Regions from separate parts of the Pseudocitrobacter corydidari genome, predicted to be linked through region 1. Evidence: predicted binding sites of a transcription regulator. Region 1 holds the regulator's gene; each other region holds the start of a gene.

What was found. The regulator LexA, encoded in region 1, represses DNA repair genes until DNA is damaged. The targets are predictions, from matches to a motif close to TNCTGTATGTACATACAGNA.
Region 2: dinG (ATP-dependent DNA helicase DinG) is a predicted target of LexA. The motif match lies at 975-994, and genes of this name have one in related genera.
Region 3: metR (HTH-type transcriptional regulator MetR) is a predicted target of LexA. The motif match lies at 1,488-1,507, and genes of this name have one in related genera.
Region 4: sulA (SOS-induced cell division inhibitor SulA) is a predicted target of LexA. The motif match lies at 1,482-1,501, and genes of this name have one in related genera.

What each region holds. Positions count from the first base shown of each region.
Region 1 covers NZ_CP087880.1:3,513,403-3,521,572, reverse strand. Annotated here, with positions in the region: gene ubiA (4-hydroxybenzoate octaprenyltransferase) at 1-751, shown strand, start outside; gene plsB (glycerol-3-phosphate 1-O-acyltransferase PlsB) at 854-3,295, opposite strand; gene G163CM_RS16355 (diacylglycerol kinase) at 3,426-3,794, shown strand; gene lexA (transcriptional repressor LexA) at 3,904-4,512, shown strand; gene dinF (MATE family efflux transporter DinF) at 4,581-5,909, shown strand; gene G163CM_RS16340 (CsbD family protein) at 6,047-6,256, shown strand; gene zur (zinc uptake transcriptional repressor Zur) at 6,336-6,851, opposite strand; gene G163CM_RS16330 (conjugal transfer protein TraF) at 7,129-8,170, shown strand, end outside.
Region 2 covers NZ_CP087880.1:2,200,582-2,208,751, forward strand. Annotated here, with positions in the region: gene dinG (ATP-dependent DNA helicase DinG) at 1-960, opposite strand, end outside; gene rhlE (ATP-dependent RNA helicase RhlE) at 1,110-2,501, opposite strand; gene cecR (transcriptional regulator CecR) at 2,762-3,439, shown strand; gene hlyD (secretion protein HlyD) at 3,436-4,428, shown strand; gene G163CM_RS10235 (ATP-binding cassette domain-containing protein) at 4,421-6,160, shown strand; gene G163CM_RS10240 (ABC transporter permease) at 6,150-7,283, shown strand; gene G163CM_RS10245 (ABC transporter permease) at 7,378-8,170, shown strand, end outside.
Region 3 covers NZ_CP087880.1:3,642,031-3,650,200, forward strand. Annotated here, with positions in the region: gene metE (5-methyltetrahydropteroyltriglutamate--homocysteine S-methyltransferase) at 1-1,421, opposite strand, end outside; gene metR (HTH-type transcriptional regulator MetR) at 1,539-2,492, shown strand; gene bioP (biotin transporter) at 2,380-3,279, opposite strand; gene yigL (sugar/pyridoxal phosphate phosphatase YigL) at 3,365-4,165, opposite strand; gene pldB (lysophospholipase L2) at 4,207-5,199, opposite strand; gene rhtB (homoserine/homoserine lactone efflux protein) at 5,310-5,930, shown strand; gene G163CM_RS16945 (Rpn family recombination-promoting nuclease/putative transposase) at 6,088-6,996, shown strand; gene rhtC (threonine export protein RhtC) at 7,038-7,658, opposite strand; gene recQ (ATP-dependent DNA helicase RecQ) at 7,719-8,170, opposite strand, start outside.
Region 4 covers NZ_CP087880.1:1,964,362-1,972,531, reverse strand. Annotated here, with positions in the region: gene ompA (porin OmpA) at 1-599, opposite strand, end outside; gene sulA (SOS-induced cell division inhibitor SulA) at 951-1,460, opposite strand; gene G163CM_RS09215 (TfoX/Sxy family DNA transformation protein) at 1,669-2,292, shown strand; gene yccS (YccS family putative transporter) at 2,289-4,415, opposite strand; gene G163CM_RS09205 (YccF domain-containing protein) at 4,434-4,880, opposite strand; gene helD (DNA helicase IV) at 5,001-7,055, shown strand; gene mgsA (methylglyoxal synthase) at 7,090-7,548, opposite strand; gene G163CM_RS09190 (CoA-binding protein) at 7,717-8,130, shown strand.

The sequences.
Region 1 (8,170 bases):
CGGCGTACCACCGCTGTGGATCCTGGCGGTGTTTGTCGCGGGCGTCTGGCTGATGCGCGCCGCCGGTTGCGTGGTGAATGACTATGCTGACCGTAAATTTGATGGCCATGTAAAACGCACCGCCAATCGCCCGTTACCGAGCGGTGCGGTGACGGAAAAGGAAGCGCGAACCCTGTTTGCCGTGCTGGTGTTGCTGTCGTTCCTGCTGGTGCTGACGCTCAATACCATGACCATTCTGCTTTCGGTCGCGGGGCTGGCGCTGGCGTGGGTTTATCCGTTTATGAAGCGTTACACCCATCTGCCGCAGGTGGTGCTGGGCGCGGCGTTCGGCTGGTCGATTCCGATGGCGTTTGCCGCCGTCAGTGAATCGCTGCCGCTGAGCTGCTGGTTGATGCTGCTGGCGAATATCCTGTGGGCGGTGGCGTACGACACGCAGTATGCGATGGTTGACCGCGACGATGACGTCAAAATCGGTGTGAAATCGACGGCGATTCTGTTTGGTCAGTATGACCGCTTAATTATCGGCATTTTGCAGGTGGGTGTGCTGGCATTAATGGCGGCGATTGGCTATCTGAACGGGCTTAACTGGGAATTCTACTGGTCTATCCTGGTTGCAGGCGCGCTGTTTGCGTATCAGCAGAAGCTGATCCAACACCGTGAACGCGCAGCCTGTTTCCAGGCGTTTATGAACAATAACTACGTTGGACTGGTGCTGTTTATCGGTCTGGCGATGAGTTACTGGCACTTCTAAAAATGAAAAAGCCGGATTTTCATCCGGCTTTTTTATGGCGGGGGCGCTACGCTTGCCCGCCCTACAAGCTCCTGGCCCGTAGGCCTGATAAGCGAAGCGCCATCAGGCGTCTTTCGGCGCCGCTTCTTCGTCCTGCGTCACACTCTCAATCGTCAAACGCACGTCCGGGGTAATGAGGTTCGCCATCATCTGGTAAACCTTCATCGTCTCTTCCGGCTCGGCGTCGCCGCTGTCGCTGATATAGCCTTCATCACGCAGCGTCAGCACCAACGATGAGAACACTGCTTTATCAAAGAACTCCGGCGAGTTAATGCCGTGCAGCACCGACAGACGTTGCGCCACGGTGCGGCTCTCTTTCTCCAGCGTACTGCGGTTCATCGATGGGTTGGCGCTCAGCAGCCAGAACGTAATGGCATAACGTTGCAGCGTTTCGCGCGCGCCTGCGGCCAGCAGTTGCAGGGTGCGGGAATGAGACGGATTAATGTGCAACTCATCGCCCTGACGGGTGATCAGCGCCTGGCGTTCCATCTCGTCAACCAGCGTATCAATCACCGACGCCAGCTCTGCTTTTTCCCAGCGCAGGAACAGCTCGGCCTTCAGCATCGGGTAGAGCACTTCAACCATGTTCTGCACATCCGCGCGGGAGACATGGCGATGCTGGGTCATGATGGTCGCCAGCAGCGACGGCATGATCAGCATATGGGCGATGTTGTTACGGTAGTACGTCATCAGCACCGCCTGCTCGCGCGGCAGGATGATGATATCGCCAATGGTGTCTTTCTCGACTTCGAACTTGTTCATCTGCAACGCGTGATCGATAAGCTCGCTGGCCGTCACGTTTGGCGTGGTGGCATCCGGCGAATACGGCGCGTTGCGCAGCAGCGACAGGTAACAGTCTAACTGTTGAGTTAACTGCTCGCGGGTCAGAGAACGCTGACGAGACGCCAGCAGCGCGGTACAGCACAGGTTCATGGCGTTCGCCGCACCTGCGTTGTTGATGCGCACCATCAGTTCGGCGGCGATACCGTTCACCGTTGGCGTCAGCCAGGCCGGACGAATGGCTTCGATAGGATCGATAGACTCGCGCCACTCCGGTACGTGATGGTTCAGGTAGTTCATCAGCGGAATCGGCTCGCCGAAGTTCACATAGCCCTGGCCCAGGTTGCGCAGCTTGCTCAAGCCCTTGAGCATCTGCGGCAGGCTCTCTTTCTCTTTGGTCGCACCGCGCAGCTCTTTCGCGTACGTGCCCACTTCCATCACGTGCTCGTACCCGATGTAAATCGGCACCAGCGTGATAGGACGCGTACCGCCGCGCAGCATCGCCTGAATGGTCATCGACAGGGTGCCGGTTTTCGGGTCCAGCAAGCGGCCAGTACGGGAACGCCCGCCTTCCACAAAGTATTCAACGGAATAACCACGGCTGAACAGCTCGCCGAGATATTCACGGAACACGGTGGAGTAGAGTTTGTTGCCCTTAAAGGTACGGCGAATAAAGAACGCGCCCAGGCGACGGAAAATCGGGCCAGCTGGCCAGAAATTCAGGTTGATACCGGCAGCAATGTGCGGCGGCACCAGCCCCTGGTGATAGAGCACGTAGGAGAGCAGCAGGTAGTCCATATGGCTACGGTGGCACGGTACATACACAATCTCGTGGCCGTCGTGCGCCAGCTGGCGAACGCGCTCGGCGTTGTGCACGTTGATCCCCTGATAGAGACGGTTCCAGGTGAAGCCCAGAATGCGGTCCGTCAGGCGAATCATCTCATAGGAGAAGTTGGCGGCAATCTCTTCCATCAGCGCGATGGCGTTTTGCTGCGCTTTTTCATGAGAGATTTTTTTGCTGCGCGCTTCATCTTCAACCGCTTTGGCAATCGCGCGTGAGGCGAGCAGCTTGTTGAAGAGATCCTGACGCGCAGGCAGGCGCGGGCCTACCGCCGCCAGACGCTGGCGAGCGAAGTGCATACGCGCCACGCGCGCCAGTTTTTGCGCGATAATTTTATCGGTACCGTGTTCATCGGCCATGCGGCGCAGCGAGACGGACGGTGAGAAACGCACGAAGCTGTCGCGGCCAAGCCAGGAGACGGCGAAGAATTTCTGGATGCCGTTCAGCATGCGCAGCGGCGGGTTCACTTCGCCTTTCTCGCGCCCTGGACGACGACCAAACATCACCGACACCGGCACCATCTGCACGTCCAGATTCGGATTGCTGCGATGCAGATCGAGATAGTCGTGGAACAGCTTGATAGACTCTTCTTTCGGCGTGTAATAGGTGAACACGCGTGGGCCGCCATGGATAAACACATAGCGGGGCAGTAGGGTGCCGTCGATCTCCAGCGGCTCTAGCGGGTCTGGGAGATCGTGCGCCAGGCACTGGGCGCGCAAGGTCAGTAAGTCGGCCTTAGAGTTATAAGGCAGGACGTACATGATCGGGCGCGAGGTATCGAGCCCCAATTCCTGGGCAGGCTCTGCCGGAATAGACTTGCTTTTTACCAGTATGCTTAATGGTAAATTCAGTAATTTGTAGTAAATTCGTGGCCAACCGGACATAAACGATGTAAAGCCTCTGGTTAATCATGCAAATGCGCGGCAAGAATATCAGAAAGTCAGCAGGATTTCTGTTCTACCGCCGATAACAGCTACTGTCATTGATGCGTATAACGCTAAAAGGTTCTATTTGATGGCCAATAATACCACTGGACTCACCCGAATTATCAAAGCGGCTGGTTATTCCTGGAAAGGTTTTCGCGCGGCGTGGATAAACGAAGCCGCATTCCGCCAGGAAGGGGTCGCCTCGGTTGTGGCCATTATCATCGCTTGCTGGCTGGACGTTGACGCCATTACCCGCGTCTTGCTGATAAGCTCCGTCCTTCTGGTGATGATAGTGGAAATTCTCAATAGTGCGCTGGAAGCGGTGGTTGACCGCATTGGTTCTGAGTATCACGAACTCTCCGGGCGGGCGAAAGATATGGGTTCTGCGGCGGTATTGCTGGCGATTTTCGTCGCGGTGATGACCTGGGCCGTGCTGCTGTGGTCGCATTTCCACTGAGGCTCGCATAATCTGCGAAAACTCCTGTATTTTGTGTGTTTTGCGGTTCCAAAATAGCCGTTAACTGTATATACTCACAGCATAACTGTATATACACCCAGGGGGCGGAATGAAAGCGTTAACGACCAGGCAGCAAGAGGTGTTTGATCTCATTCGAGATCATATCGGCCAAACGGGCATGCCTCCGACACGTGCGGAAATTGCTCAGCGCCTGGGGTTCCGTTCCCCGAATGCGGCGGAAGAGCATCTGAAAGCGCTGGCGCGTAAAGGCGTTATTGAAATTGTTTCGGGTGCCTCGCGCGGCATTCGTCTGTTGGTAGAAGAAGAAACCGGCCTGCCGCTGATTGGCCGCGTCGCCGCCGGTGAGCCGCTGCTGGCGCAGCAGCACATTGAAGGCCACTATCAGGTCGATCCTTCACTGTTCAAACCAAACGCGGACTTCCTGCTGCGGGTGAGCGGTATGTCGATGAAAGATATCGGCATTATGGACGGCGACCTGCTCGCGGTGCACAAAACCCAGGACGTGCGTAACGGCCAGGTGGTTGTCGCGCGCATCGACGAAGAAGTAACGGTAAAACGCCTGAAAAAACAGGGCAACGTCGTCGAACTGTTGCCGGAAAACAGCGAGTTTTCCCCGATTATCGTCGATCTTCGCCTTCAGAACTTCTCCATTGAAGGGCTGGCCGTTGGCGTGATCCGCAACGGCGAATGGCTGTAATCCTCTCCCGATAACAACGGCGCATCATGCGCCGTTGTTTGTTCTCTTTTCTGTTCAGGTTCCTAACCATGTCGCTCTTCACGGCTGCCGACAAGGCATTATGGCGTCTCGCCCTCCCCATGATTTTCTCCAATATCACGGTTCCCCTGCTGGGGCTGGTGGATACGGCGGTGATTGGTCATCTGGATAGCCCTGTCTATCTCGGCGGCGTGGCGATTGGCGCAACGGCAACCAGCTTCCTGTTTATGCTGCTGCTCTTTTTACGTATGAGTACCACCGGCTTAACTGCGCAGGCCTTCGGCGCGAAAGATCCCCTCCGGCTTGCGCGCGCGCTGGTGCAACCGCTGCTGCTGGCGCTGGGGGCTGGGTTACTTATCGTACTTTTCAAAGGGCCGCTGATTAATCTGGCGCTCACCGTTGTCGGCGGCAGCGATGCAGTGCTGGAGCAGGCGCGGCGCTTCCTTGAAATTCGCTGGTTAAGCGCGCCCGCCTCGCTGGCGAACCTGGTGCTGCTGGGCTGGCTGCTCGGCGTTCAGTACGCGCGTGCGCCGGTAATTTTGCTGATCGTCGGCAACGTCCTGAACATTGTCCTCGACCTGTGGCTGGTGATGGGCCTGCATATGAACGTGCAGGGGGCGGCGCTGGCGACGGTGATTTCCGAATATGCCACGATGCTCATTGGCCTGCTGATGGCGCGTAAGGTGCTGGTGCTGCGCGGTATTACAACTGACATGCTGAAGACGGCCTGGCGCGGAAATATGCGCAGCCTGCTGGCACTCAATCGCGACATTATGCTGCGCTCGCTATTGCTTCAGCTCTGCTTTGGCGCATTAACCGTATTTGGCGCTCGGCTGGGCAGCGATGTGGTGGCGGTCAATGCGGTACTGATGACCATGCTCACCTTCACCGCCTACGCACTCGATGGCTTTGCCTATGCCGTAGAAGCGCACTCCGGGCAGGCTTACGGTGCGCGTGATGACAGCCAGTTGCAGCAGGTCTGGCGCGCGGCCTGTCGACAGGCAGGCATTGTGGCGCTGGCGTTTGCGCTGGTGTACGCGGTGGCTGGCGGTCATATTGTGGCGATGCTGACGTCGCTGCCATCGTTGCAGCAGCTTGCCGATCGCTATGTGCTCTGGCAGGCCGTATTGCCGGTGATTGGCGTCTGGTGTTATCTGCTGGATGGCATGTTTATTGGTGCGACGCGCGGGGCGGAAATGCGTAACAGCATGGCCATTGCAGCCGCTGGGTTCGCCTTAACGCTGCTGACGGTGCCGGTATTGGGCAACCACGGTTTATGGCTGGCGCTGGCGGTATTCCTTGCGCTGCGTGGCCTGTCGCTGGCGGTTATCTGGCGTCGTCACTGGCAAAAAGGCACCTGGTTTTCACCACAGACATAACGGCGTGGATGGTTAAAGATTCTGAATAGTGAATTGTCAGCGATATCCTCTTCTACACTTATTATCACGTTCAGCAGAAATGAACGCCGAAGGACGAAGTGATATCTCATCCATGATCGAATGATAAGGAGCTGATGATGAACAAAGACGAACTCAGCGGTAACTGGAAACAGTTCAAAGGTAAAGCGAAAGAGAAATGGGGCAAACTGACCGACGATGACATGACCGTTATCGAAGGTAAACGCGATCAGCTGGTCGGTAAAATCCAGGAACGTTATGGATATGCTAAAGACCAGGCAGAGAAAGAAGTTAGCGATTGGGAAACCCATAACGACTACCGTTGGTAGTCTCGCTAACAGCGTAACGCTTAACTCCCCTCAATAAGCGTATCCTGCCCGCTGGTACAAGGACGTGCCAACCCTCGAATTACCGTGCCTTTTTCTTGATCTGAATCGTGTGGTCGTGGTGGCAATGCTCGTGTGAACTGCATGCCTCTACTTCCACACATTCTGCGCATAAGCCGTGCGCTTCAATCACATTATGGCGTAACGCAAAGCCCATTCGTGCCGCGACCATATGCATAATATCTTCCACGCCTTCCGCACACTCTTCCTTCACCACGCCGCAGCGATCGCAGATAAACATCGCCGATGTATGCGTAGGTTGATCAAAAAGATGGCACAGCACATAGCTGTTGGTGGATTCCACCTTATGCACAAACCCCTGCTCAAGTAAGAATTCCAGCGCGCGATAAACGGTAGGCGGCTTGGCCTGCGGCTCTTTCACGCGTAATAAATCGAGAAGATCGTACGCGCTGATGGCACCTTGTTGCAGGCTCAACAGACGTAGCACTTCCAGACGCTGTGGAGTCAGGCGCACGCCGCGCTGCGCACAGAGCTTTTCAGCCTGCGCCAACATATCTTGCGAAGTGGTCTTATCCATTTTGCGTCCTCGCGCTACGGGGGAAATAGACCTCTACTTTACCATGTTATGGCAAAAACACCGAGTGCCTGAATAATCGCCTACCTGAGGTAAATCTTAAAGCGCACCCTTTAGCCTGATTGAAAGGCATAAATGCTGGGAAGCGCGGTGCCGCTCATCTATAAATAGGAAGTATAAAGCTAATAATAACGATAAGGCGAAAAGCCTGATATATCCTGTTTTTTCTCACTTAATACCAACTTTTCACAGCAATAGTTCACCCTTATGCGTTTTCTGCATGGGGCGTTTTCACCTGCAAACAAACGGTACAACTGTGAAAATAAACATTAAATATTCGCTTATTCCTTTGACGGCGTCTTTGTTTATGGCAAATCAGGCGCATGCCGCCAACACCTGGTCAGAAGCGCGAAATGATGCGATGGGGGGCACCGGCGTGGCGTCGGCAAATTACGGCAGCGGCGTGCTGATCAACCCGGCGTTGTTGGCGAAAGCCAAACCGGACGATGACATTACGGTGATTCTTCCTGCCGTGGGCGCGCAAATCACCGACAAAGACAATCTTCAGGATGAAATCGACGACATTAACGACAAAGTTAATAACTATCGCGGCGTCCTTAACGATTTAACCTTGCATGATATCTTGCTGGATCCACAGGGTACGTTGGGGCAGTTTCAGGGGGCTGCGGGCGATCTGGCGAGCGAGCTGGACTATCTGAAGGGCAAAACCGCGCGCGCCAGCGGAGGCGCAGGGATTGCCGTCAGTATTCCAAACGACGTGCTGTCGGTGGCGTTTGTCACCAAAGCCTATGCTCATGGGCGGGTGAGTTCTGCTATTGATCAGGGCGATATCGATTATCTGCGTGGCATCGAAGGCAGCCAGGCGACGGCGATCGCTGAGGCTGGAAAAGCCGTGGTGGGGGGCTCGGATGAAATCACCAAACACCTTAATTCAACAGCTTCAGGGCGCGTAGCAATTGTCTCTGACTACGGCGTCGCGGTGGCGCGGCAGTTTGAGCTGGGCGATGTGCCCGTTTCGGTCGGCATCACGCCAAAGCTGCAAAAAACCTGGCTCTATAACTACACCACCTCTATCTACAACTATGACAGCAGCGACTGGAACAGCAGCCGCTACCGCAACGATGACACTGGCTTTAACGTCGATGCCGGTATTGCGGCCGACTTTGGCGAGAACTGGACGGTGGGCGTGAGCGGACAAAACCTGATTTCCAGGGATATCGACACCAAAGATGTCTTTATCACCAATGGTGAAACGGGCGTGACCACTAACTATAAAGATACCTACCAGATCCGCCCGTTGG
Region 2 (8,170 bases), 1.3 Mb from region 1:
GTTATTGAGTGAGGCAATCAGCTCGTAAAGTTCTTCACTGTGCGCAGTCAAACGCTCCGGAATCGCCAGCGGCGGCGTGGTTTTCGGGCGAAACTGCTCCATGCAGGTCGCCACCAGCTTAACGAAAAGATCGAGCTGGAGACGATACCAGGGCGCCGTAATTTCCGCGCTCATCTCCAGCGCATCGCGTGCGACATCCGGCAGATGATGGCCTTCATCCAGCACCAGCAGCAGGTTTTTCGGCTCCGGCAGCACCGCTTCGCTTTCCATCGCCGCCATGACCAACGCATGGTTAGCGACCACGACTTCGGCTTCCTGAATCTCGCGCCGCGCCACAAAGAACGGGCACTCGCGATAGTAGAGGCAGTTGCGGTTCAGGCAGCTTGCTTTGTCGGTGCTCAGACGTCGCCACAAATCATCGTTAATCGCGATGTCCGTGTGATCGCGCAGGCCGTCCCATTTATAGCTGTCGAGGTCAGCCTTCAGTTTCGCGCAACGCTTCTGCTCTTCCTGATTGTTCGGCGTGAGGTCGTCATCCAGAAACGCGAGCAGATCCTGCTGATTGGGCTCGGTACTCGCCAGCCCGTTGAGGTTACGCGGACAAACGTAGCGCCCGCGCCCGAAGGCGGCGGTAAATTTAAGGTCGGGGATAATTTTGCGCAGCAGCGGGAGATCTTTACTGTAGATCTGGTCCTGCAACGCGACGTTAGCGGTACTGACCACCAGCGTTTTTTGCTCTTCCCTGGCAATGGCAATGCCGGGAATGAGATAAGAAAGGGTCTTCCCGACGCCGGTCGGCGCTTCGATAGCCAGATGCCGCCCCTCTTCCCCGGCGAGCGTTTTTGCCACGTCAGCAATCATCTGCCGCTGCGGCGCGCGGGGAATAAAGTCCGGGATCTGTTCCTGAAGCGCCTTATACCAGGCGGCGATTTGCGCTTTCAGCGCAGCGGTCAATGCCATGAGAAAACCTGAAATACTGTATAAACAGCCACTATTGTGGCACTTTCTTACGCGGGCGGCAAAAAATAAAGCCCGGCTTGCGGCCAGGCTTCAGAAATATGCTTCAGGGCAGAGGCGCTTTGCTTATCCGCCCTGTGCCAGGTAAACCGTTATTGTGCAGCAGACGGTTTACGCGGGCGACGACGACGCTGTTGCTCGCCTGCCGGTTTGGCATCGCCAATGCGGCGAGACTGTTTCGGTTTAGCGTCAGATTTCGGCGCACCGCTTTCGCTGCGGCGCGGCTGTTGCTGCCCACGCCCCTGGCTTTGCCCCTGCCCTTGCGGGCGACCACCTTGCCCACGACCACCGCCGTTACCGCCGCGCTGCTGGCGACCGTTCTGGATTGGCTCCGCTTTGATCGACGGGTCTGGCTCATAGCCCGGCAGTGCAATACGCGGGATCTCTTTTTTCAGCAGTTTTTCGATATCACGCAGCAGTTTGTGTTCATCAACACAAACCAGCGACAGCGCTTCACCGGTTGCCGCCGCACGCCCGGTACGGCCAATACGGTGCACGTAATCTTCCGGCACGTTTGGCAACTCGTAGTTCACCACGTGCGGCAGTTCTTCGATATCCAGACCACGCGCGGCGATGTCGGTTGCCACCAGCACGCGGATATCGCCAGATTTAAAATCAGCCAGCGCACGGGTACGCGCGCCCTGAGATTTGTTACCGTGAATAGCCGCACTGCGGATGCCATCTTTATTCAGCTGCTCTGCCAGGTGGTTTGCACCGTGTTTGGTACGGGTAAAGACCAGCACCTGACGCCAGTCGCCCTGGCCAATCATCTGTGACAGCAATTCCCGTTTACGTTTCTTATCAACGAAATGCACGTGCTGCGTCACCTGCTCGGAGGCGGTATTACGACGCGCGACTTCAATTTCCAGCGGGTTATGCAGCAGCTTTTCCGCCAGCGCTTTAATGTCATCGGAGAAGGTCGCCGAGAACAGCAGGTTCTGACGCTTGGCCGGCAGTTTTGCCAGCACGCGGCGGATATCGTGGATGAAGCCCATATCGAGCATACGGTCCGCTTCATCCAGCACCAGAATTTCGATGCCGTCGAGTTTTACCGCGTTTTGATGTTCGAGGTCCAGCAGACGTCCCGGCGTTGCCACCAGCACATCAACGCCACCGCGCAGCTTCATCATCTGCGGATTGATGCTCACGCCGCCAAATACCACCAGCGAACGAATGTTCAGATACTGGCTGTATTCACGCACGTTTTCGCCAATTTGCGCAGCGAGTTCACGGGTTGGCGTGAGGATCAGCGCGCGCACCGGGCGACGGCCCTTGGCATGCGGCTGAGTGGTGATCAGATGCTGCAACAGCGGCAGGGTGAAGCCTGCCGTTTTACCGGTGCCGGTTTGGGCGCTGGCCATCAGGTCACGGCCCTGTAATACCGCAGGAATTGCTTGCTGCTGAATGGGGGTGGGTTCGCGATAGCCAAGCTCAACAATGGCACGCAAAATTTCAGGGCTAAGCCCCAGGGAATCGAAAGACATAATTACTCCACACCCACCCCGACCGCATGCGGTGTAGTTTTCGAGGGGATCACAAACCAGATAATGACAAAAACCACAATGTCATGAAGGGCCGGAGTGTAGCAGCTTTTGTGACCTGGCGCATAAAATATCTCTCCAGCCAGGTGGCCTGCGAGGTGGTGAAAATTCTGTGTTTTCGCCGTTTTTTGCGTATGCGACTGGACAAGCTCAAAATTCAGTCATAATGTTAATCAATCGATTGATTAATTTTGTGTGACGCGATGAATACGACTCCCATCACCACCAAAGGCGAGCAGGCCAAAAGCCAGCTCATCGCCGCCGCACTCGCTCAGTTTGGCGAGTATGGGCTGCACGCCACCACCCGCGATATCGCGGCGCAGGCCGGGCAGAACATTGCGGCGATAACCTACTACTTCGGCTCAAAAGATGACTTGTATCTCGCCTGCGCCCAGTGGATTGCTGACTTTATCGGTGAGAATTTCCGCCCACACGTGCAGGCCGCAGAGGAACTCTTCGCCCAGACAGAGCCTGATAAAGCCGCCATTCACGAACTGATTCTGCGCGCGTGCAAGCACATGATCCTGCTATTGACGCAGGAGGATACGGTCAATCTCAGTAAGTTTATTTCACGCGAACAGTTCTCGCCCACCGCCGCGTATCAGCACATTCACGAGCGGGTGATTGCGCCGATGCATACACATCTTACGCATCTGATTGCCGCCTATACCGGGCGCGATCCGCACGACACGCAAACGATTCTGCACACGCACGCCCTGCTCGGCGAGATCCTCGCATTTCGACTGGGCCGCGAGACCATTTTGCTGCGCGCCGGATGGGCCCGTTTTGATGACGAGAAAGCCGAGCAGATTTTCCAGGTGGTGAGCTGCCACATCGATTTCATTTTGCAGGGACTAACGCAAAGGAGCCTGAAACAATGAAGAAACCGGTCATTATTGCACTGGTGCTGGTGCTGATTGTTGCCGCCATTGGCGGAACCTGGTGGTATCAGAGCCGCCAGGACAACGGGCTGACGCTCTACGGCAACGTGGATATTCGCACCGTCAATATGAGTTTCCGCGTCGGGGGCCGTTTGCAGTCATTAACCGTGGATGAAGGCGATGCCATTAAAGCCGGGCAAACGCTGGGGAAGCTTGATAAAGCGCCCTATGAAAACGCGCTAATGCAGGCGAAAGCCAATGTCTCAACCGCCCAGGCACAATATGACCTGATGATGGCGGGTTATCGGGCAGAAGAGATTGCCCAGGCCGCCGCCGCCGTGAAACAGGCGCAGGCCGCCTATCACTATGCGCAGAACTTTTACGCGCGTCAGCAGGGGCTGTGGAAAAGCCGCACTATCTCTGCCAACGATCTGGAAAATGCGCGTTCTTCGCGTGACCAGGCGCTGGCAACGCTGAAATCGGCGCAGGATAAACTAAGCCAGTACCGCGCCGGGAATCGTCCGCAGGAAATTGCCCAGGCGAAAGCCAACCTTGAACAGGCGCAGGCGCAGCTGGCGCAATCGACGCTCGATTTGCACGACACCACGCTGGTGGCGCCGTCGGACGGCACATTGCTTACCCGCGCGGTAGAACCCGGCAGCATGCTCAATGCAGGCAGCACCGCCCTCACCCTTTCACTGACGCGCCCGGTGTGGGTCCGCGCCTACGTGGATGAGAAGAACCTCAATCAGGCGCAGCCGGGGCGGGAAATTGTACTTTATACCGATGGTCGCCCGGATAAGCCGTATCACGGCAAAATCGGCTTCGTGTCACCCACCGCAGAATTTACGCCGAAAACCGTTGAGACGCCGGATCTGCGTACCGATCTTGTTTATCGCCTGCGCATTATCGTCACCGATGCCGACGACACGCTGCGCCAGGGGATGCCGGTGACGCTGAAGTTCAACGATGAGTCACGCCATGAGTGAAGAGATCATCCAGCTCGACGGGCTGGTGAAACGCTTCGCCGGTATGGATAAACCCGCCGTCGCACCGCTGAACTGTACCATCCACTCTGGTTATGTTACCGGGCTGGTGGGGCCGGACGGCGCGGGGAAAACCACCCTGATGCGTATGCTGGCGGGCCTGCTGAAGCCCGACGAAGGAACGGCTTCTGTTCTGGGGCTCGATCCTATCGAGAACGACAGCGAGCTGCACAGCATGCTGGGCTACATGCCGCAAAAATTTGGCCTGTATGAAGATTTAACGGTGATGGAGAACCTCAATCTTTATGCCGACCTGCGCAGCGTCACCGGTGAGGCGCGACAGAAAACCTTCGCGCGTCTGCTGGAATTTACTGCGCTGGGGCCGTTTACCGGGCGGCTGGCGGGGAAACTCTCCGGTGGGATGAAACAAAAGCTAGGGCTTGCCTGCACGCTGGTCGGTGAGCCGAAAGTGTTGCTGCTCGATGAGCCGGGTGTGGGCGTTGACCCCATCTCGCGCCGCGAGCTGTGGCAGATGGTGCACGAACTGGCAGGCGACGGGATGCTGATTTTGTGGAGCACCTCCTACCTCGATGAAGCCGAGCAGTGCCGCGACGTGCTGCTGATGAATGAAGGCGAATTGCTCTATCAGGGCGAGCCGACGGCGCTGACGAAAACCATGGCCGGGCGCAGTTTCCTGATGAGCAGCCCGACGGAAAACAACCGTCGCCTGTTGCAGCGCACGCTGAAATTACCCCAGGTGAGCGACGGGATGATTCAGGGGCGCTCGGTGCGCGTGATCCTCAAAAAAGAGGCGACCGCCGACGATATTCGCCGCGCGCCTGAGATGCCAGAAATTGAGATAAACGAAACTACGCCGCGCTTCGAGGATGCGTTTATCGACCTGCTGGGCGGCGCGGGAACCTCGGAATCGCCGCTGGGCGCCATTCTGCATACGGTTGAGGGTTCACCGGAAGAGACGGTGATTGAAGCCAAACAGCTCACCAAGAAGTTCGGTGATTTTGCCGCCACCGACCATGTGGATTTTGCCGTCAAACGTGGGGAGATCTTTGGCCTGCTCGGCCCTAACGGTGCGGGGAAATCGACCACTTTCAAAATGATGTGCGGCCTGTTGGTGCCCACATCGGGCAAGGCGCTGGTGCTGGATATGGACCTGAAAGTGAGCTCTGGCAAAGCACGTCAGCATTTAGGTTATATGGCGCAAAAATTCTCGCTCTACGGCAACCTGACCGTGGAACAGAACCTGCGCTTTTTCTCGGGCGTCTATGGCCTACGCGGGCGGGCGCAGAATGACAAAATCGCCCGCATGAGCGAAGCTTTTGGCCTGAAAAGCATCGCCAACCATGCCACCGACGCCCTGCCCCTTGGCTTTAAGCAGCGTCTGGCGCTGGCCTGCTCGTTGATGCATGAGCCGGATATTCTGTTCCTCGATGAACCGACTTCCGGCGTTGACCCCATCACGCGGCGTGAATTCTGGCTGCACATCAATAGCATGGTGGAGAAAGGCGTGACCGTGATGGTGACCACTCACTTTATGGATGAAGCCGAGTATTGCGACCGAATTGGCCTGGTGTATCGTGGCAAACTGATTGCCAGCGGCACTCCGGATGACCTGAAAGGGCAGGCCGCCGACGATGAACAGCGCGACCCGACCATGGAGCAGGCCTTTATCACCTTAATCCACAACTGGGATAAGGAGCACGCCGATGCGCAATAGCACCCTTTCCTGGCGACGCGTACGTGCGCTGTGCGTGAAGGAAACCCGGCAAATCATCCGCGACCCCAGCAGTTGGCTGATTGCGGTAGTCATTCCGTTGCTGTTGCTGTTTATCTTTGGCTACGGCATCAACCTCGACTCCAGCAAGTTGCGCGTTGGGATTTTACTGGAACAGCAGAGCGAAGAGGCGCTTGATTTTACCCACGCTATGACCGGCTCGCCCTATATTGACGCTACTATCAGCGATAATCGCCAACAACTGGTTGAGATGATGCAGGCCGGGCGTATTCGCGGGTTAGTGGTCATTCCGGTGAATTTCGACAGCCAGATGGCACGCGACAACGAAAACGCACCGATTCAGGTGATCACCGATGGCAGCGAGCCGAATACCGCCAACTTTGTGCAGGGCTATACGCAAGGGATTTGGCAGCTATGGCAGGCACAACGCGCGGAAGACAAAGGGCAATCATTCACACCGCTCATTGATGTCCAGACTCGCTACTGGTTTAACCCTGCTGCCATCAGCCAGCACTTTATCATCCCCGGCGCGGTGACCATCATCATGACGGTAATTGGCGCGATCCTCACGTCGCTGGTGGTGGCGCGCGAATGGGAGCGCGGTACGATGGAAGCGCTACTGTCAACCGAAGTGACCCGCGTCGAGTTGCTGCTGTGCAAGCTGATCCCCTACTACTTCCTCGGCATGCTGGCGATGCTGCTTTGCATGCTGGTGTCGGTGTTTATACTCGGTGTGCCCTATCGCGGATCGCTGCTGGTGCTGTTTTTCATTACCAGCCTGTTTTTACTCAGCACGCTGGGGATGGGGTTGTTAATTTCGACTATCACCCGCAACCAGTTTAACGCCGCGCAGGTCGCGCTGAACGCCGCATTTCTGCCGTCGATTATGCTGTCCGGGTTTATTTTCCAGATAGACAGCATGCCTGCGGCGATTCGCATCGTGACCTATATCATCCCGGCCCGCTACTTCGTGAGCACGCTGCAAAGCCTGTTCCTGGCGGGCAATATTCCGGTGGTGCTGGTGATTAATACCCTGTTTTTGATTGCTTCGGCGGTGATGTTTATCGGCCTGACGTGGCTGAAAACGAAACGTCGGCTGGATTAAACTTCGCCGGATGGCGGCTACGCCTTATCCGGCCTACACAATTACGATTCGTAGGTCGGGTAAGCGCAGCGCCACCCGACATGAGGACGACACCATGTTTTATCGTTTATGGACATTAATCCGCAAAGAGCTGCAATCGCTGCTGCGCGAGCCGCAGACGCGTGCCATTTTGATTCTGCCGGTGCTGATTCAGGTGATTCTTTTCCCCTTTGCGGCGACGCTTGAGGTGACCAATGCCACCATCGCCATCTACAACGAAGATAACGGCAAGCACGCGGTGGAGCTGACACAACGTTTCGCCCGCGCCAAAGCGTTCACTCATGTTCTGCTGCTAAAAAGCCCGCAGGAGATCCAACCCACTATCGATACCCAAAAAGCACTGCTGCTGGTGCGCTTTCCGGCGGATTTTTCGCGTAATCTGGATACCTTCCAGCAGGCGCCCATGCAGTTAATTCTTGACGGGCGAAACTCTAACAGCGCGCAAATCGCGGCTAATTACCTGCAACAGATCGTCAAAGATTATCAGCAGGAGTTAACCGACGGCCAGGCCAAACCCAACAACAGCGAGCTGGTGGTGCGCAACTGGTATAACCCGAATCTGGACTACAAATGGTTTGTGGTGCCGTCGCTGATCGCCATGATCACCACCATCGGGGTGATGATCGTAACGTCGCTCTCCGTCGCCCGCGAGCGCGAACAGGGTACGCTGGATCAGCTACTGGTTTCACCGCTGGCGACCTGGCAGATATTCATCGGCAAAGCGGTTCCGGCGCTGATTGTCGCCACCTTCCAGGCCACTATCGTGCTGGGTATCGGCATCTGGGCGTATCAGATTCCCTTCGCCGGTTCGCTGGCGTTGTTCTACTTCACTATGATTATCTATGGAT
Region 3 (8,170 bases), 130 kb from region 1:
CGTTCCTGCTCCACAATGGCCTGCTTAATCTGTTCCGCAATGCCCGTGCGGTAGTTGTTGGCATCGAGATTACCCTTTTTGAAATCCAGGCGCAGGGTGCGAATTTCCGTGGTTTGCGGGAAGGAACCAATCGTGGTGGTCGGCCAGGCGGGCAGGTTAAAACGCGCACGTTGGGCTTGTGCGCGCACGTCATACGCATTTGCACGCTGGCTATCCTGCGCGGTAATGGCCGCCAGACGTTTTGCTACCGCCGCATTATGAACGCGGGTTGAGTGACGGCGCGCCTGGATTGGGGCGCTCCACGCTGCCAGCGCAGACGTATTACCGCTATTGAGCGCATCGCGCAGCAGCGCCAGTTCTTCACATTTTTGCGAAGCGAAGGCAAACCAGCTTTTCACTTCTGCATCAAGACGCGTTTCCACGCTCAGATCGATTGGGCTGTGCAGTAATGAGCAGGACGAAGCCACCCACAGCGAGCGTTTACCGACGATCTCGCGAATTTGTGCATATTTTTCCGTAAGATCGGCGCGCCAGACGTTACGTCCGTTAATCAACCCGGCGGAGAGCAGCCAGTCGGCAGGCAAGCGCTTATGCAGTTCGGCAACATCATCTTTGCCATGAACCAGGTCAACATGCAGGCCCTGAATCGGCAGAGCAGTAATGGTATTCAGATTAGGCGTGACACCTTCAAAATAGGTGGTCAGCAGCAATTTCACCTGCCCCTGAAGAGCGTCATAGGCAGCTTGATAAGCTTCCCGCCACGCCTGCGGCAGCTCCAGCACCAGCGCCGGTTCATCAATTTGTACCCACTCAATACCGCGTTTTGCCAGCTCACTCAGCACCTGCTGATACACCGGCAGAATGTCTTTGAGCAGGTTCAGACGGTCAAATGCCTCGCCTTTGACTTTACCCAACCACAGCCAGGTCACCGGCCCCAGCAGAACGGGCTTCACTTTATGGCCCAGCGCCAGCGCTTCGTCCACTTCTTCAAGCAGTTGTGTCCAGGTTAGTTTGAACTGCTGGCCTTTCACGAACTCCGGCACCATATAGTGATAGTTGGTGTTAAACCATTTGGTCATTTCCGCTGCTGCCGCCGGTTCACCGGTAGGTGCGCGCCCACGGCCAATGCGGAACAGGGTGTCGATATCCACCGATCCATCGCTGTTCTGATGACGAGCCGGAACGTTACCCAGCATCAGGCTGGTCGTCAGAACATGGTCGTACCAGGCGAAATCGCCCACCGGCAGCAGGTCGATACCGGCCTGTTTTTGTTGATCCCAGTGACGCGCGCGTAGCTCGCGCCCAACCGACAGCAGCGCTTCCTGAGTCGAGTTCCCCGCCCAGTAACTTTCTTGCGCTTTTTTCAGCTCGCGACGCAGGCCAACGCGAGGGAAACCGAGGGTGTGATTAAGAATTGTCATGGTAAGCCCCTTATGGATTTTTCATGTTTTAGACGTCCAGATGTTTACACATCCATAATTGGCGGTTACTGTATATTCCTCAAGCGCAAATTGTTCATGCCGAAGTGAAGGACTTTCATGATCGAAGTTAAACATCTGAAGACGCTACAAGCGTTGCGGAACTGCGGGTCGCTCGCCGCTGCGGCGGCCACGCTGCATCAGACCCAATCCGCCCTTTCCCACCAGTTCAGCGATCTGGAACAGCGCCTTGGCTTTCGGCTATTTATACGCAAGAGTCAGCCGCTGCGCTTTACGCCGCAGGGCGAGATCCTGCTCCAGTTGGCAAACCAGGTACTGCCGCAAATCAGTCAGGCGCTTCAGGCCTGCAACGAGCCGCAGCAGACGCGTCTGCGCATCGCCATTGAGTGTCATAGCTGCATTCAATGGCTGACGCCTGCACTGGAAAACTTCCATAAAAACTGGCCGCAGGTCGAGATGGATTTTAAATCCGGCGTCACCTTTGACCCGCAACCCGCGCTGCAGCAGGGCGAGCTGGATCTGGTCATGACCTCCGATATTCTGCCGCGCAGCGGGCTGCATTATTCGCCGATGTTTGATTATGAGGTGCGTCTGGTTATCGCGCCTGACCATCCGCTGGCAGCAAAAACGCGCATTACGCCGGAAGATCTCGCCAGCGAAACGCTGCTGATTTATCCGGTGCAGCGCTCGCGTCTGGATATCTGGCGTCACTTCCTGCAACCGGCGGGCATCAGCCCATCGCTGAAAAGCGTCGATAACACGTTATTGTTGATTCAGATGGTTGCCGCCCGCATGGGGATTGCTGCGCTGCCGCATTGGGTGGTGGAGAGTTTCGAACGCCAGGGTCTGGTGGTCACCAAAACCCTGGGTGAAGGCTTGTGGAGCCGACTGTACGCCGCCGTGCGCGATGGCGAGCAGCGTCAGCCGGTCACGGAGGCGTTTATTCGTTCAGCGCGGAACCACGCGTGCGATCATCTTCCGTTCGTGAAGAGCGCGGAGCGACCCACTTTCGATGTACCCACAGCGACGCCAGGATCACCAGCGCGCCTGTAATGAATGTCGGCCAGTGCGGCTGTTGATGCCAGATAGCCAGGTTAACCAGCAGCCCCGCCGGCACGTGCATGTTGTTCATGATGCCCAGCGTTCCGGCATCCACCTGGGTCGCGCCGTAGTTCCACATGAAGTAGCCAATCCCGGAAGCCACCACGCCAAGAAAGACCAGAATGCTCCATTGCAGCGTGGTCTCCGGCATCTTCTGAGCGTTGCCCAGCAGCGACCACGCCACAATCGCCACCAGGAACGCGCCGAGATAGAACCACGCAAAGGCGTTATGCTGCGGCATCGGGCGGGTTTCCATCAGACGTTTGTAGCCCACCATGCCAATCGCAAAGGTGATATTAGAGAGCTGCACCAGCAGCAGGCCGGTCCAGAAATGGTCCGTCACCTGATCGTAACGGATAATCCCGGCGCCAATCACCGCCAGCAAGGCGCTGAATGCATAGCCCCAGCGCAGGCGACGCTTGCTCATCAGGTCATAAATCAGTGTGATATAGAGCGGCGTCAGCACGGTGAACAGCAACAGTTCGGACACCGTCAGGTAGAGATACGCGCGGAAGCTCAGCATATACATCACGCCAAGCTGCATCGCACCCACCAGCATATACAAGCCGACCGTTTTCAGGCTGTTGCCACGGGTACGCAGAAACGGCAGGTATACGAGTGCTGCCAGGCCAACGCGCACCAGTACGGCAAAATAGCTGTCGACGTGACCGGCAAGGTACTCACCGTAAAAGCTAAAAGAGAAGGCCCACAGAATAGTGGTGATAATGAGTAGCGCCACAATGAATGTCTCTCAGGAAGATGAACACGCATTGTAGCGAAGAGAACGGTTGACAACTGAGCAATAAATACTCAGTCGTCATTTTTTAATCAAGATAGAGCTTACGCAGGTAGTGCGGCACCGCGTCATCCGCGTTTGAGCCAATCACTTCCAGTTCCGGATGCAAATCTTTCAGGCGCTGATGCGCCCCGGCCATGATGCAGCCTTTACCCGCCATCGACAGCATTTCGGCATCGTTCATGCCATCACCAAAAGCGATACAGTCTTGCAGGCTATAACCCAGTTTCTTCGCAACCGCTTCCAGCGCGTGGCCTTTGGAGACGCCGCCCGCCATTACTTCCAGGCAGGTCAGCGTGGAGAAACTGACGTTCACGCGATCGCCCCAGCGCGCGTTAATCGCCTGCTCCAGCGGCAGTAAGACCTCATGGTTACTGCTGGTGAAGAAGACTTTGCTGACGCCCTCCGGCTCCAGCAGGCCTGGCTCAAAAAGCTGGTAGTTGAACACCGCTTCTTTGAAAAAACGCATCTCTTCCGGGCGATGGCGGTTCATAAACCACTCGTCGTCGCGATAAACGTTGGTGATGATATCGGGGCTGCTGTGCATTACGCCAAAGAGATCGGCGGCAATATCGCGATCGAGATTGTGAGCAAACAGCAGATTGCCGTCAGTGTCGTGCACACGCGCGCCGTTGGAAGTGATCATATAGGCCTGAATCCCGAGATTATCGCGGATCTGCCCTACGTCAATATGATGACGGCCGGTCGCAAACACAAAATGAAGCCCTTTTTGGGTCAATAATTTCAGTGTCTCTTTCGCATACGGCGTTAAGCGGTGGTCGGGAGCGAGGAGCGTGCCATCTAAATCAGATGCAACAACCTGGTACATAAGAGAATTCTACCTTTAAGCCTGGCGGCATAAATGCCGGTTTAAGTATGTCGATAGAAAAAATCGACGATAGCATTGAGTGCGACCGAGCGCATGGCGTCCTTTTCAAAAAGGATCTCATGGTACGCGCCCTGTATGACAAGCGGTTTATCCCCATCACAGGGATGCCCCGCCATTGCGCGAAGTTCACAATAACGGTCGTGCATGCGGTTATCTACGACACGCTCTTCTTCCGCCTGAATAATAAGCGTCGGCAACGTATCGTTGGGCGCACCGGCGATGATTTGCTCACCGGCAATGATCCCTTCACGGACCCAGTGATACGTTGGCCCGCCCACGCGCAGACGCGGCTCATCGGCATAAAAACGCAGGTTGCGCCGATAACGCTGGCGGCTGTGCGTCAGAACGTTAAGGCTAAACGGCAGCGCTCGCCAGCGCCCGGTACCAATGGCATACCCTTCCCGAAGACGCTGATGGCCCTCAGCCCAATCGAGAATATGACGAACCATCCATTCAGGCAGGCGCATGATAATACCGAACATCGGCGCACAAAGCGCGAGTGCGTCACACTGATGCGGATAACGCTGCAAAAAAAGCGTGGCAATCGCGCCGCCCATCGAGTGCGCGAGAATAAACCGCTTACGCCAATGACCGGGCGCGACTTCCTGTTCCCAGAATGCCGCCAGATCGTCAACGTAGTCGCTGAATTTTACCACATGACCGCGATGGGTATCCGACAGCATCCGGCCTGAACGCCCCTGCCCACGGTGGTCGATAATTAATACATCAAACCCACTGTGGAAGAGGTCGTAGGCCAGTTCGGCATACTTCACGTAGCTTTCGATACGGCCTGGGCAAATGACCACCACGCGATCGTGATGCGCAGAGCAAAAACGCACGAAGCGCACCGCAACGTTATCCACGCCGCGAAATTCCGCTTCTTCGCGCTGACGCCAGAAATCCGTCAGCGGCCCCATCGCAAACGCGGCAAACGCGTTTTCTCTTGTTTCCCAGTCCTTTTGCTGCTGAAACATCGGGCTTCCACCCCTGCTAACCGCTGAAAATCGTTTTTTTGTGAGGCCTGACACAACACTCATACAATAGCGTATTGTGGCATAAAAAACAGATAACCAGGGAGATTCTCATGACCTTTGAGTGGTGGTTCGCCTACCTGCTGACATCCATAATTCTCAGCCTTTCACCGGGCTCCGGCGCGATCAATACCATGACCACATCCATTAGCCACGGCTATCGCGGCGCGGTCGCTTCTATCGCCGGGTTACAGACCGGGCTCGCGATTCATATTGTGCTGGTAGGGGTCGGGCTGGGGACGCTGTTCTCCCGTTCCGTGCTCGCTTTCGAAGTGCTGAAATGGGCGGGCGCAGCCTATCTTATCTGGCTCGGCATCCAGCAATGGCGCGCGGCGGGGGCAATTGACCTCAACACCCTCGCGCAATCACAGTCACGCTCAAAACTCTATCGACGGGCGGTATTTGTGAATCTGACCAACCCGAAAAGCATCGTCTTTTTGGCGGCGCTGTTCCCGCAGTTTATCGTGCCCCATCAGCCGCAGGTGATGCAGTACGTGGTGCTCGGCATCACCACCATTGTGGTCGATATTATTGTGATGATTGGCTATGCCACCCTCGCGCAACGCATCGCGAGCTGGATTAAAGGCCCGCGCCAGATGAAGGCGCTGAACAAAGTCTTTGGTTCGTTGTTTATGCTGGTTGGCGCGCTGCTGGCGTCGGCGAGGCATGCGTGAAATGGAAGCGCGCCCGCAAATTTTAGTGAACAGATAAAGACGTTAACTCCCGCATTCGAGGCGGCTCGGAATCTGCGCTGAAACTTTTTTTTCGCGCTGTTACCGTACTCATCTCGGTGCCAGAATGCCGCCAGACTTCACACACGGACGATGGAAAATGGCGGATGCAACCACTCCTCATGATGCAGTCTTTAAGGCATTCTTATCCCGGCCAGAAACGGCGCGCGACTTTATGGAAATTCATCTGCCGCCTGCGCTGGTAAAACTCTGTCGCCTCGACACGCTCCACCTGGAAGCCAGCAGTTTTGTTGAAGAGAATCTCCGCCAGTACTACAACGACGTGCTCTATTCGCTGGAAACCAGTAAGGGAAGCGGATATGTGTATGTTTTGATTGAGCACCAAAGCTCACCGGATGAGAATATGGCCTTTCGTTTGCTTCGCTATGCCATCGCCACCATGCAGCGACATCTGGAAGCGGGAAACAAAACCCTGCCGCTGGTGATTCCGATTCTGTTTTATCAGGGCAAGCGCAGCCCTTACCCCTGGTCAATGAACTGGCTCGATGCTTTTCCGGATCCGGACACCGCGCGCGAGCTCTATTTTCACGCATTTCCCCTGGTCGACATCACCCTGATCCCCGATGACGAAATCATGCAGCACCGCAGCATGGCGGCTCTGACGCTGGTTCAGAAGCATATCCGCCAGCGCGACATGGCGACTCTGCTGGATAAACTGGCGCAGATATTAACGTTAGAGCAGATGAGCGGACAACAAATCCGCACCCTGGTAAAATACATGATGCTGGCAGGTGAAGAAAAAGACGTTCAAACATTACTGTATGGGCTGGCACAGCGCGTGCCGCAACATGGAGAAGAACTGATGACTCTGGCGGAAAAATTATTGAGTGATGGAAGACGGGAAGGGCGTAAAGAAGGCCGTAAAGAAGGCAAACAAATAGCCCTTCTCGACGTCGCGAAAACCATGCTGCAACGCGGGTTTGATTTTCAGACAATCATGGAAATGACCGGCCTTTCGCAGGATGACCTTAAGCAGCTTCAGCACTAAGAAGGCTACCCACCCCAGTATGTTCGGAGTGGGTCAATGGGTTAGCGCGAAATAATCAAATGAATGCCGAAGCCCGCAAACAGCGTGCCGGCAAAGCCGTCGATCCACTTCGCGGCTTTCTGGTATCCGCGACGCATGGTCGGCAGCGCGAACAGGCTCGCCACCACGGTAAACCAGGCGAGGGTTTCGAGAATGATCATCAGGAAGATGCCCCAACGTGCGTCCGCGCCGACATTATCGCCGACAAACAGCGAGAAGACCGAACCGAAGTAGATAATCGCTTTCGGGTTCGCCAGGTTAGTCAGCAGCCCTTTCATAAAGCTACGGCCACTTTTCGCCAGCTCAACCTGCGGTTCCGGTGCGGCGTGGTTCTCTTTTTTCAGCGCACCGCGCAGCATCTGGTAACCCATCCAGCACAGGTACAAGCCACCACCGACCATAATAATGGTGTGCAGCCACGCCATTTTTTCGATGATCAGGTTCAGACCAAGCAGCGCCACGCCCGCCCAGACCATCACGCCACAGGTGATGCCGAGTACGCCCATCATCGCTTCTTTGCGGGAGCGACTGATCGCGGTCTGCGACACGAAAAAGAAGTCCGGGCCCGGGCTCATCAGCGCAATGATGTGCACCAGCGCCACTGTCAGAAACAGAGTTAACATAACGTACTCGCGGGGAATAATTCAGTGAGTAACTATATTGGCACTTTTTAGCGCGGTTGACTACTCATCATCGTCGCCATCCACATGTGCGCGGATCAGCGCCATAAACTCTTTACCAAAGCGTTCCAGTTTACGCGTCCCCACGCCGTTGACGCTGAGCATTTCGCTGGCGGAAACCGGCATCTGCTCCGCCATTTCAATCAGCGTCGCATCGTTGAAGACCACGTAAGGCGGGATGTTCTCTTCATCGGCGATGGCTTTACGCAGCTTGCGCAGTTTGGAAAACAGTTTACGGTCGTAGTTACCCACTGCGGCTTTCTGCATCACGCGCGGTTTCAGGGCGACAATACGCGGCACCGCCAGCATCAACGGAATCTCTCCACGAACAATGGGCCGTGCGGCGTCAGTCAGTTGCAGAGCGGAGTGCTGGGCGATGTTCTGCATCGCAAAGCCCAGATGAATCAACTGGCGGATCACGCTCACCCAGTGCTCATGGCTCTTTTCACGCCCCA
Region 4 (8,170 bases), 1.5 Mb from region 1:
GCTGCATCTTCCTGCTGGCCGAAACGGTAGGAAACACCTACGCTCAGCAGGCCGTTGTCCGGACGACCACCAACGGTGTTCGCGTCACCGATGTTGTTAGTCCACTGGTATTCCAGACGGGTAGCGATGTCACGGGTAACCGCGTATTCAACGCCGCCAGCGAATACTGGGGATACGCCAGTGTCGTGGTCTTTGAAGCCGTCGTTGTTTTTAGCGTCTGCACGCCAAACCATACCACCCAGACGAGTGTAGATGTCCAGATCGTCAGTGATTGGGTAACCCAGTTTAGCGGTCAGCTGAACGCCCTGAGCTTTGAAAGCACCGTTCTGCTCGCTGCCTTTGTACGGCATACGACCTAACCAGTCATAACCCATTTCGAAACCAACGTACGGGTTAACCTGATAACCACCGAAGGCACCAGCGCCCAGTTGGCTTTCATGGGTCGGACCGTTGTTGTTGATCTGGTTGTTGCCGACATCGTGGAACTGAGACCAGCCCAGTTTAGCACCAGTATACCAGGTGTTATCTTTCGGAGCGGCCTGCGCTACGGTAGCGAAACCAGCCAGTGCCACTGCAATCGCGATAGCTGTCTTTTTCATTTTTTGCGCCTCGTTATCATCCAAAATTTGCCATGAAAATCTAAAAGACTCACGGTTAAATCCTTCACCGGGGGCGTGACTTATTAATTACTCAGCAGATCTCTGCGGCGTAAGCTGATCACCCCTGGCGATGTAAAGTCTACAACGTAGTTGGAAACTTACAAGTGTGAACTCCGTCAGGCATATGAAAAAAAAGGGGTTGTATACACAATATTTAACATTTACGGCTAGAATTTATGCGAGATAAAATTCTGAGAACCGCATCACACCAGCGTTCACAGGATTTCCAGCTCCTGAAACATGCCCGTAACGAGACTGCAAAAAAAATTCCAGGAAAATTCCTAATTTCTTTTAATGATACAAATTTGAGTGAATTTTTAGCCCATTCAGTTGTCCTGCTGGATGAGAGGACGAGTTAACCGGGCGCATGATAAACGCCATGGCATTGCCTTCCTCGGCCGCGCTCATCAACCGGGCATGTTCCTGCTCCGACAATTCTTCCGCCACCCAGGCGATAACCACACTATAGTTTCCTGTACGTAATGCGCGCGCCATGGAGTCGAGCATGTTGTACGAGGACATCTGGCGAAGCTGCATGACCTTGGACAATGGCAGACCGGAAGCCTGAACCCACTGGCGGCTCAACTTTTGTTGCGGCGTGAGCCATAGCTGCCAGCGAGATTGCTGACCCAGTTGTTGCAATAAAGGTAGCAGCAGTAACTGCGCCATCATGGGCTGATCTTCACGATAAACCACTTCGCTCACCAGGGCAGGGGAGGCCTGTACAGAAGACGCGAATGCGCGATGGGTCGCAGGCGCTGCCGCGACGGAAGAACGATTTACAACACCAGATGTATACATAGCTAATCCAACCTTGTGGGTTACTGTATGAATATACAGTACTACCCCTGTCACCAAAGATCAACCTCATTTTCTGAAAGCGACTCGCAAAATCGCACATCAAATTCACGCAATTCTTGCCGTGCTGGCGTAAGTTTCTTATGTTGCTCATTACTGGATCTATTAACGACTTTAATGCTCCTAATTGCATGATTAGTAAGGGATAATCATGAAAAAAATATCTTATAAACGGATTTATCAATCCCAGGAATACCTCGCACCACTGGGCGTCGTGCGCTCCCGTTCGCTGTTTGGCGGTTATAGTCTTTCGGTTAACAACACCGTTTTCGCCATGGTCTCAGAAGGGGAACTTTATCTTCGGGCCTGTGAAGATACAGCGGTGTATCAACGCAAAGTGAAAACGCCGCTTCTGACGCTTAAAAAGCGAGGTGGCCCGCTTCAACTTAACTATTTCCGCGTGGATGAGGCGCTATGGCAGAACCAAAAAATGTTGCTGCGATTAAGTAAGTATTCGTTAAAAGATGCGCAACGGGAGAAAAAAGGGCGTCTGGTATCGCAACGATTAAAGGATCTGCCAAATCTTTCCTTTCATATGGAACTGCTTATGGCGGAGGCCGGAATATGTAATGTGGCAGATTTGCAACGACTGGGCGCAAAAGACGCATGGGCGAAATTACGTCGGCTACGCGAGAATTTGAGCGTGGGGTTTATTTTATCGCTCGAAGGGGCATTGACGGGCGTTCATGCCGCAGCCGTTCCGCTGCGGCGGCGCGATGAGTTAATTGACTGGGCAAGCGCGCTGAGTATCCACACGCCCGCCCAGACCGATTAGGCAAGAACGCGTTGCTGCAGACGGCAGATTTCCGGCAGCAGGGCAACGAGCAAGCCAATTTGTTGCAGAACCAACGGCTCTTTACTGTCCGGGCGCGGTTCAAGATGGCGGATGCGCTCCGCCAGCCCGGTCAGCGCTTCCTGAACGCGTTCTTCATCCGTTGGCAGATGATGGAAAGCGTCATCGACATAGCACACGGCATCGTCCAGCAGCGCCAGAATATCCGGGTTAGTCAGCTTTTCACGGTGTGCGCCCAGCGCGGAGATATAGCTGGTGAGCGTATGGTTCAGGCATAGCAGACGGAACGCAGTTTCCCGCATCTCATTGGTGACCTTGGGTTCCGTCGACATGTTTGATACCACCGACGCCAGCTCAGCATCGCGGTTATGCGCGTCGCGGCGGGCGATGCGATAAGCAAGACGGTTATCGCGGCCCTGATGATACTGTTCGAGGATGGCATCCAGATAGCGGCAGTTGGCATCCACCGCGCGCGCCAGCACCCGCGGGAGGTCGCGGAACTTCCAGTCCGGCCAGATAAAACTGACGGCGAACCAGGCGATACCACACCCTATCAGCGTGTCGATAACGCGCGGTAACGCCACCTCAAAGCCTTCGCCCAGCAGGTTGAAGCACAACAATACCAGCAGGGTAATGAACATGGTGGCATGGGCATATTGCACATTACGGAAAGCGAAGAACAGCACCCCGGTTATCACAATCAGCGCCAGTTGTCCTTCCAGGGACGGCACCAGCAGCAGAACAGGGATACCTAACGCCACACCGACCAGCGTACCGATAATACGCAGCGCCAGACGGTGGCGCGTGGCGTTGTAGTTTGGCTGGCAGACAAACAGACTGGTGAGCAAAATCCAGTAACCGTGGTTCAGGCCGGTAAGCTGAATAAATGCATATCCGGCGCAAAGCACCAGCGACATCCTTACGGCATGACGGAACAGGGCGGACTCAGGGGACATATTCATGCTCAAACGCAGGCGAATATCGCTGAAGCCGTGCAGGCCGTCATCGGCGAGCAGGGTCTCCGTTTCGCTTTTTGCCTGCTCTTGCGCCTGTTCGGATTCAATGGTTGCCAGTTGCGCGTCAATGGCCCGCAGGTTGTTAAGCAGAAAACCCAACGCTTTCATCTGTTCTGGCGATGCGCCGCTTGCCCGAACGCGATCTAACGCGGCATCCAGATGGGTAAACGCCCGCTCAAAGCGGCTGTCATGCTGGTAAGGCGTACGCAGCAGAATCGCTTTCGACAGCTGCTGGCAAGCCTGCGCCTGCATAGACAGCAGACGCTGGAAGCGGAACATCACATCGCTGTAGCGGAAGTTATCGCGCAACGTCTGATACTGGATATGCGAGGAACTGGCCCGCTCGTGGATATCCTGCGCCACAAAATAGTAGTGCAGTGTGCGACGCGTCCCGCGCTGGCCACGGTCGCCGCGCAGGCGCGTCAGCAACGAGGTTTTGGTCTGGTTGAGCGTCGCCATCAGCTTGCCGTTTGCCAGCGCCAGTTCATACAGCGGGGCCTGGTTTTCGTCTTCAATGTCCGGGTCGAACAGACGTGATTTCAGTTCCAGATAATGAGCCAGCTGTTCATAGCTTCGAGCGATATTATCCTGCAATGGGCGGATCGGGAAAATCAGATGCCCGGTAAGCGTCAGCAAGTTATACCAGACCGCGCCGGCAATCAGCAGCATCGGTTGCTGATACCACTGGGAATAGAGGGAAACGCCCAGCATGGTATAGATGGCAATCAGCAGCGCGCCAAAGGCTATCGTCGCGTAGCGTTGCCCCAGGCAACCTAACAGAATAAACCCGGTGGTCGACACCGTCAGCCCCAGCGCAAACAGCCACGGCCAGGGGAAGAGCAACTCGACGGAAGCGGAAGCAATAAAGAAGCAGATAAGCGTAATCACCAGATTACGCAGACGTCCGGCTAAACGATCGTCAAGGTCGGTCAGCGCCGCCGCAACGACGCCGAGGGTTAAAGGAATAGTCAGTTTTGAATCACCGAGCCACCACGGCAGCGCCGTGGTGCCACACAGGGCGATAAAAATCCTGACGTTATAAAGCCATGCGCTGTTCCATGTATAGCGGCGTAGCAGGGGACTTAACATAAAGAGATTCAGCCCCGATTACTGGAAGCGACGACGCGCATTGGCTTCACGCGCGGCGCGAGCCACTTCAACCGGTACCACGCGACGGCCAACCGGCCACAGCGCAATCGCCGCGATTTTAAAGTTGGCGATACCCACCGGGATCCCGATGATGCTGATGCATTGTGTAATACCTACCGCGATATGCGACAGGCACAGCCACCAGCCAAACAGCACCAGCCAGACAATATTGAGCACGGTGCCTCCCGCATTCAGCACGCTGTTTTTTGACTGCGGCTCCAGTTCATCAACATGCACCGCTTCGTTGCCGTAAGGGAGCAGCGACAGTTTGGTTATCTCCCAGCAGGAACGGGTGAGCGGCAGAGTGATAATAAAAACGATGCTGAAGAATGTTGCTACCAGCCAACCCAGGGTTGTGGCAAAACCACCTAATACAAAATTTAAAATATTCAGAACGGTACGCATAAATCCTCTGTGCGGCCTGCGAATAATAAGTCCGGGTAATTGTAACGTTTTTTTGCGCTGGAGCACCTATTCTCTGGCGGTTACACTGTGTGATATCGAAAAAGTCAGGATTTGGCGAAGATGGAATTAAGAGCGACAACGTTGGGCAAGCGCATGGCGCAGCATCCTTACGATCGGGTTGAGCTTCTCAACGCGGGGGTTAAGGTATCGGGCGAACAGCATGAATATCTCATTCCTTTCAATCAGTTGTTGTCGATTAACTGCAAGCGCGGGCTGGTATGGGGCGAGCTGGAATTTGTCCTGCCCGAAGATAAAGTTGTCCGTCTGCACGGTACAGAGTGGGGCGAAACCCAACGTTTTCATCGTCACTTAATCACCCGATGGCAGGCATGGAGCCAGGAGATGAGCGACATTTCCGCCGATGTGTTACAGCAACTGCTGGCAGAGATTGCTGACAATAACGACGTCGGGAAATGGCTTACCCGCCAGCAGACTGCGACTATCCGTCAACGGATTTTGCATGCGCTGGAAGGTTTGCCGGTACCGGTGAGTCGCCTCGATAGCTTCGACAACTGTCGCGAGGCGTGGCAGCAGTGTCAGGCCTGGCTCAACGATGTGGAAGCCAGCCGTCAGGCGCATAATCAGCGCTATACCGACTCGATGCTGGAACAGTACGCCGATTTCTTCGAACAGGTTGAATCCTCACCGCTTAACGATTCGCAGGCGCGTGCGGTGGTGAACGGTGAACGCTCACTGCTGGTGCTGGCGGGCGCAGGTAGCGGTAAAACGTCGGTGCTGGTGGCGCGCGCAGGCTGGCTGATGACACGCGGCGAAGCGGCGGCAGAGCAAATCTTACTGCTGGCGTTTGGGCGCAAAGCGGCGCAGGAGATGGATGAGCGTATACAGGAGCGTCTGCACACGGATGCGATATCCGCGCGAACCTTCCATTCCCTGGCGTTGCACATCATTCAGCAGGGCAGTAAAAAAGTGCCGGTGGTCAGCAAACTGGAAAATGACACCGCCGCCCGCTACAAACTTTTCACCGACTGCTGGCAGCAGCAGTGTAAAGAGAAAAAAGCCCAGGCCAAGGGCTGGCGCTTATGGTTACAGGAAGAGATGGGCTGGGAGGTTGGCGAAGACAATTTCTGGAATGATGCGAAGATCCTCAAACGGATGGGCAGCCGACTGGATCGCTGGGTGAGCCTGATGCGTATGCATGGCGGTACCCAGGCTGAGATGATCGACAACGCGCCGGAAGAGGTTCGTGAACTGTTCGGCAAGCGCGTTAAGCTGATGGCCCCGCTGCTGAAAGCGTGGAAAACCGCGCTAAAAGAAGAGAACGCGGTGGACTTCTCCGGGCTGATTCACCAGGCGATTAACGTGCTGGAAAAAGGGCGCTTTGTCAGCCCCTGGAAACACATTCTGGTCGATGAGTTTCAGGATATCTCCCCACAGCGCGCGGCCTTGCTGGCAGCGCTGCGTAAGCAGAATTCACAAACCACGCTATTTGCCGTGGGGGATGACTGGCAGGCAATTTATCGCTTCAGCGGTGCACAGTTGTCGCTTACGACGGCCTTTACGCACTATTTCGGCGAGGGCGATAACTGCGCGCTGGATACCACCTATCGCTTCAACGGTCGCATCGGTCAGATAGCCAACCGTTTTATTCAACAAAACCCGCACCAGCTGCATAAGCCATTAAACAGCCTGACGGCCGGTGATAAAAAGGCGGTTACCCTGTTGCCGGACGATCAGCTTGATGCGCTGTTTGACAAGCTAAGCGGTTACGTCACGGCGGAGCAGCGCATTCTGGTGCTGGCGCGTTATCACCATCTGAAACCGGCCGCACTGGAAAAAGCCGCCACCCGTTGGCCGAAGCTGAATATCGATTTTATGACCGTGCATGCCAGTAAGGGTCAGCAGGCGGATTACGTGATTGTGCTGGGTTTGCAGGAAGGGCAGGATGGTTTCCCGGCACCCGCGCGGGAATCAATCATGGAACAAGCGTTGCTGCCGGAGCCGGAGGATTTTATCGACGCCGAAGAACGCCGTCTGTTGTATGTAGCGATGACCCGCGCCCGACACCGCGTGTGGTTGATGTTCAACAAAGAGAATCCATCGCCGTTTGTCGACATTCTTAAACAGCTGGATGTACCGGTGGCGCGCAAACCGTGAAAAAGAAACCCGGCGTGATAGCCGGGTTGATCAATTATTTAAGACGATCTGCCAGATAACGCTGATAATCCGGAATCAAAATATCCACCGGGTCGCTGAAATGCGGCGACTGAATAATGAGATCTGCCGTTGAGGCGTTGGTGGCCACCGGAATGTTCCAGACGGTCGCCAGGCGCAGCAGCGCTTTGACGTCCGGATCGTGCGGCACGGCGTTCAGCGGGTCCCAGAAGAAAATCAGTACATCAATTTTCCCTTCAGAGATCAGCGCGCCAACCTGCTGATCGCCGCCCATCGGGCCGCTCAACAGCGCATTCACATCCAGACCCGTGGCGCGCGCCACCAGGTTTCCGGTCGTGCCGGTCGCCGACAACGCGTGCTGTGCCAGCACGGCTTTGTGGCGATCGACCCATTTCATAAGCATATCTTTGCAGTGGTCGTGGGCAACCAGCGCAATGTGTTTGCGCGCAGGCAGCGTGCGAGTGGTGAGTTCCATAGCGTAATATCCTGATCAATAAATGCAGACAGATTACTGGATGCGAATACTGCTGCAAGCTTTAAGGGTAAAAAATATGATGAGTGGCGAAATTGGCGGCAGTGTGTACGTTTATGGCTGGCCTGGGCGGATTGACGTACACTTAGCGCAAAGGCCAGGAGGATAATGATGACTGAAAGTGATATTGCAGACATTTTGAACACCACGCGCACCATTGCGTTGGTTGGCGCAAGTGATAAACCGGATCGCCCAAGCTATCGGGTGATGAAATATTTGCTGGATCAGGGTTACCACGTGATACCGGTCTCGCCAAAAGTGGCGGGTAAAGAACTGCTGGGTCAGAAGGGCTATGCAACGCTTGCGGACGTGCCGGAAAAAATCGACATGGTTGATGTTTTCCGTAACTCAGAAGCGGCCTGGGGCGTGGCGCAGGAAGCGGTAGCCATAGGGGCAAAAGTACTGTGGTTACAGCTGGGTGTGATTAACGAACAGGCGGCCGTGCTGGCGCGCAATGCAGGGCTGAGCGTGGTGATGGATCGCTGTCCGGCGATAGAAATCCCGCGTCTGGGGCTGGCGAAATAATTGATTCCGCCCGGTGGATCACACGGGCGGTCTCTGATTT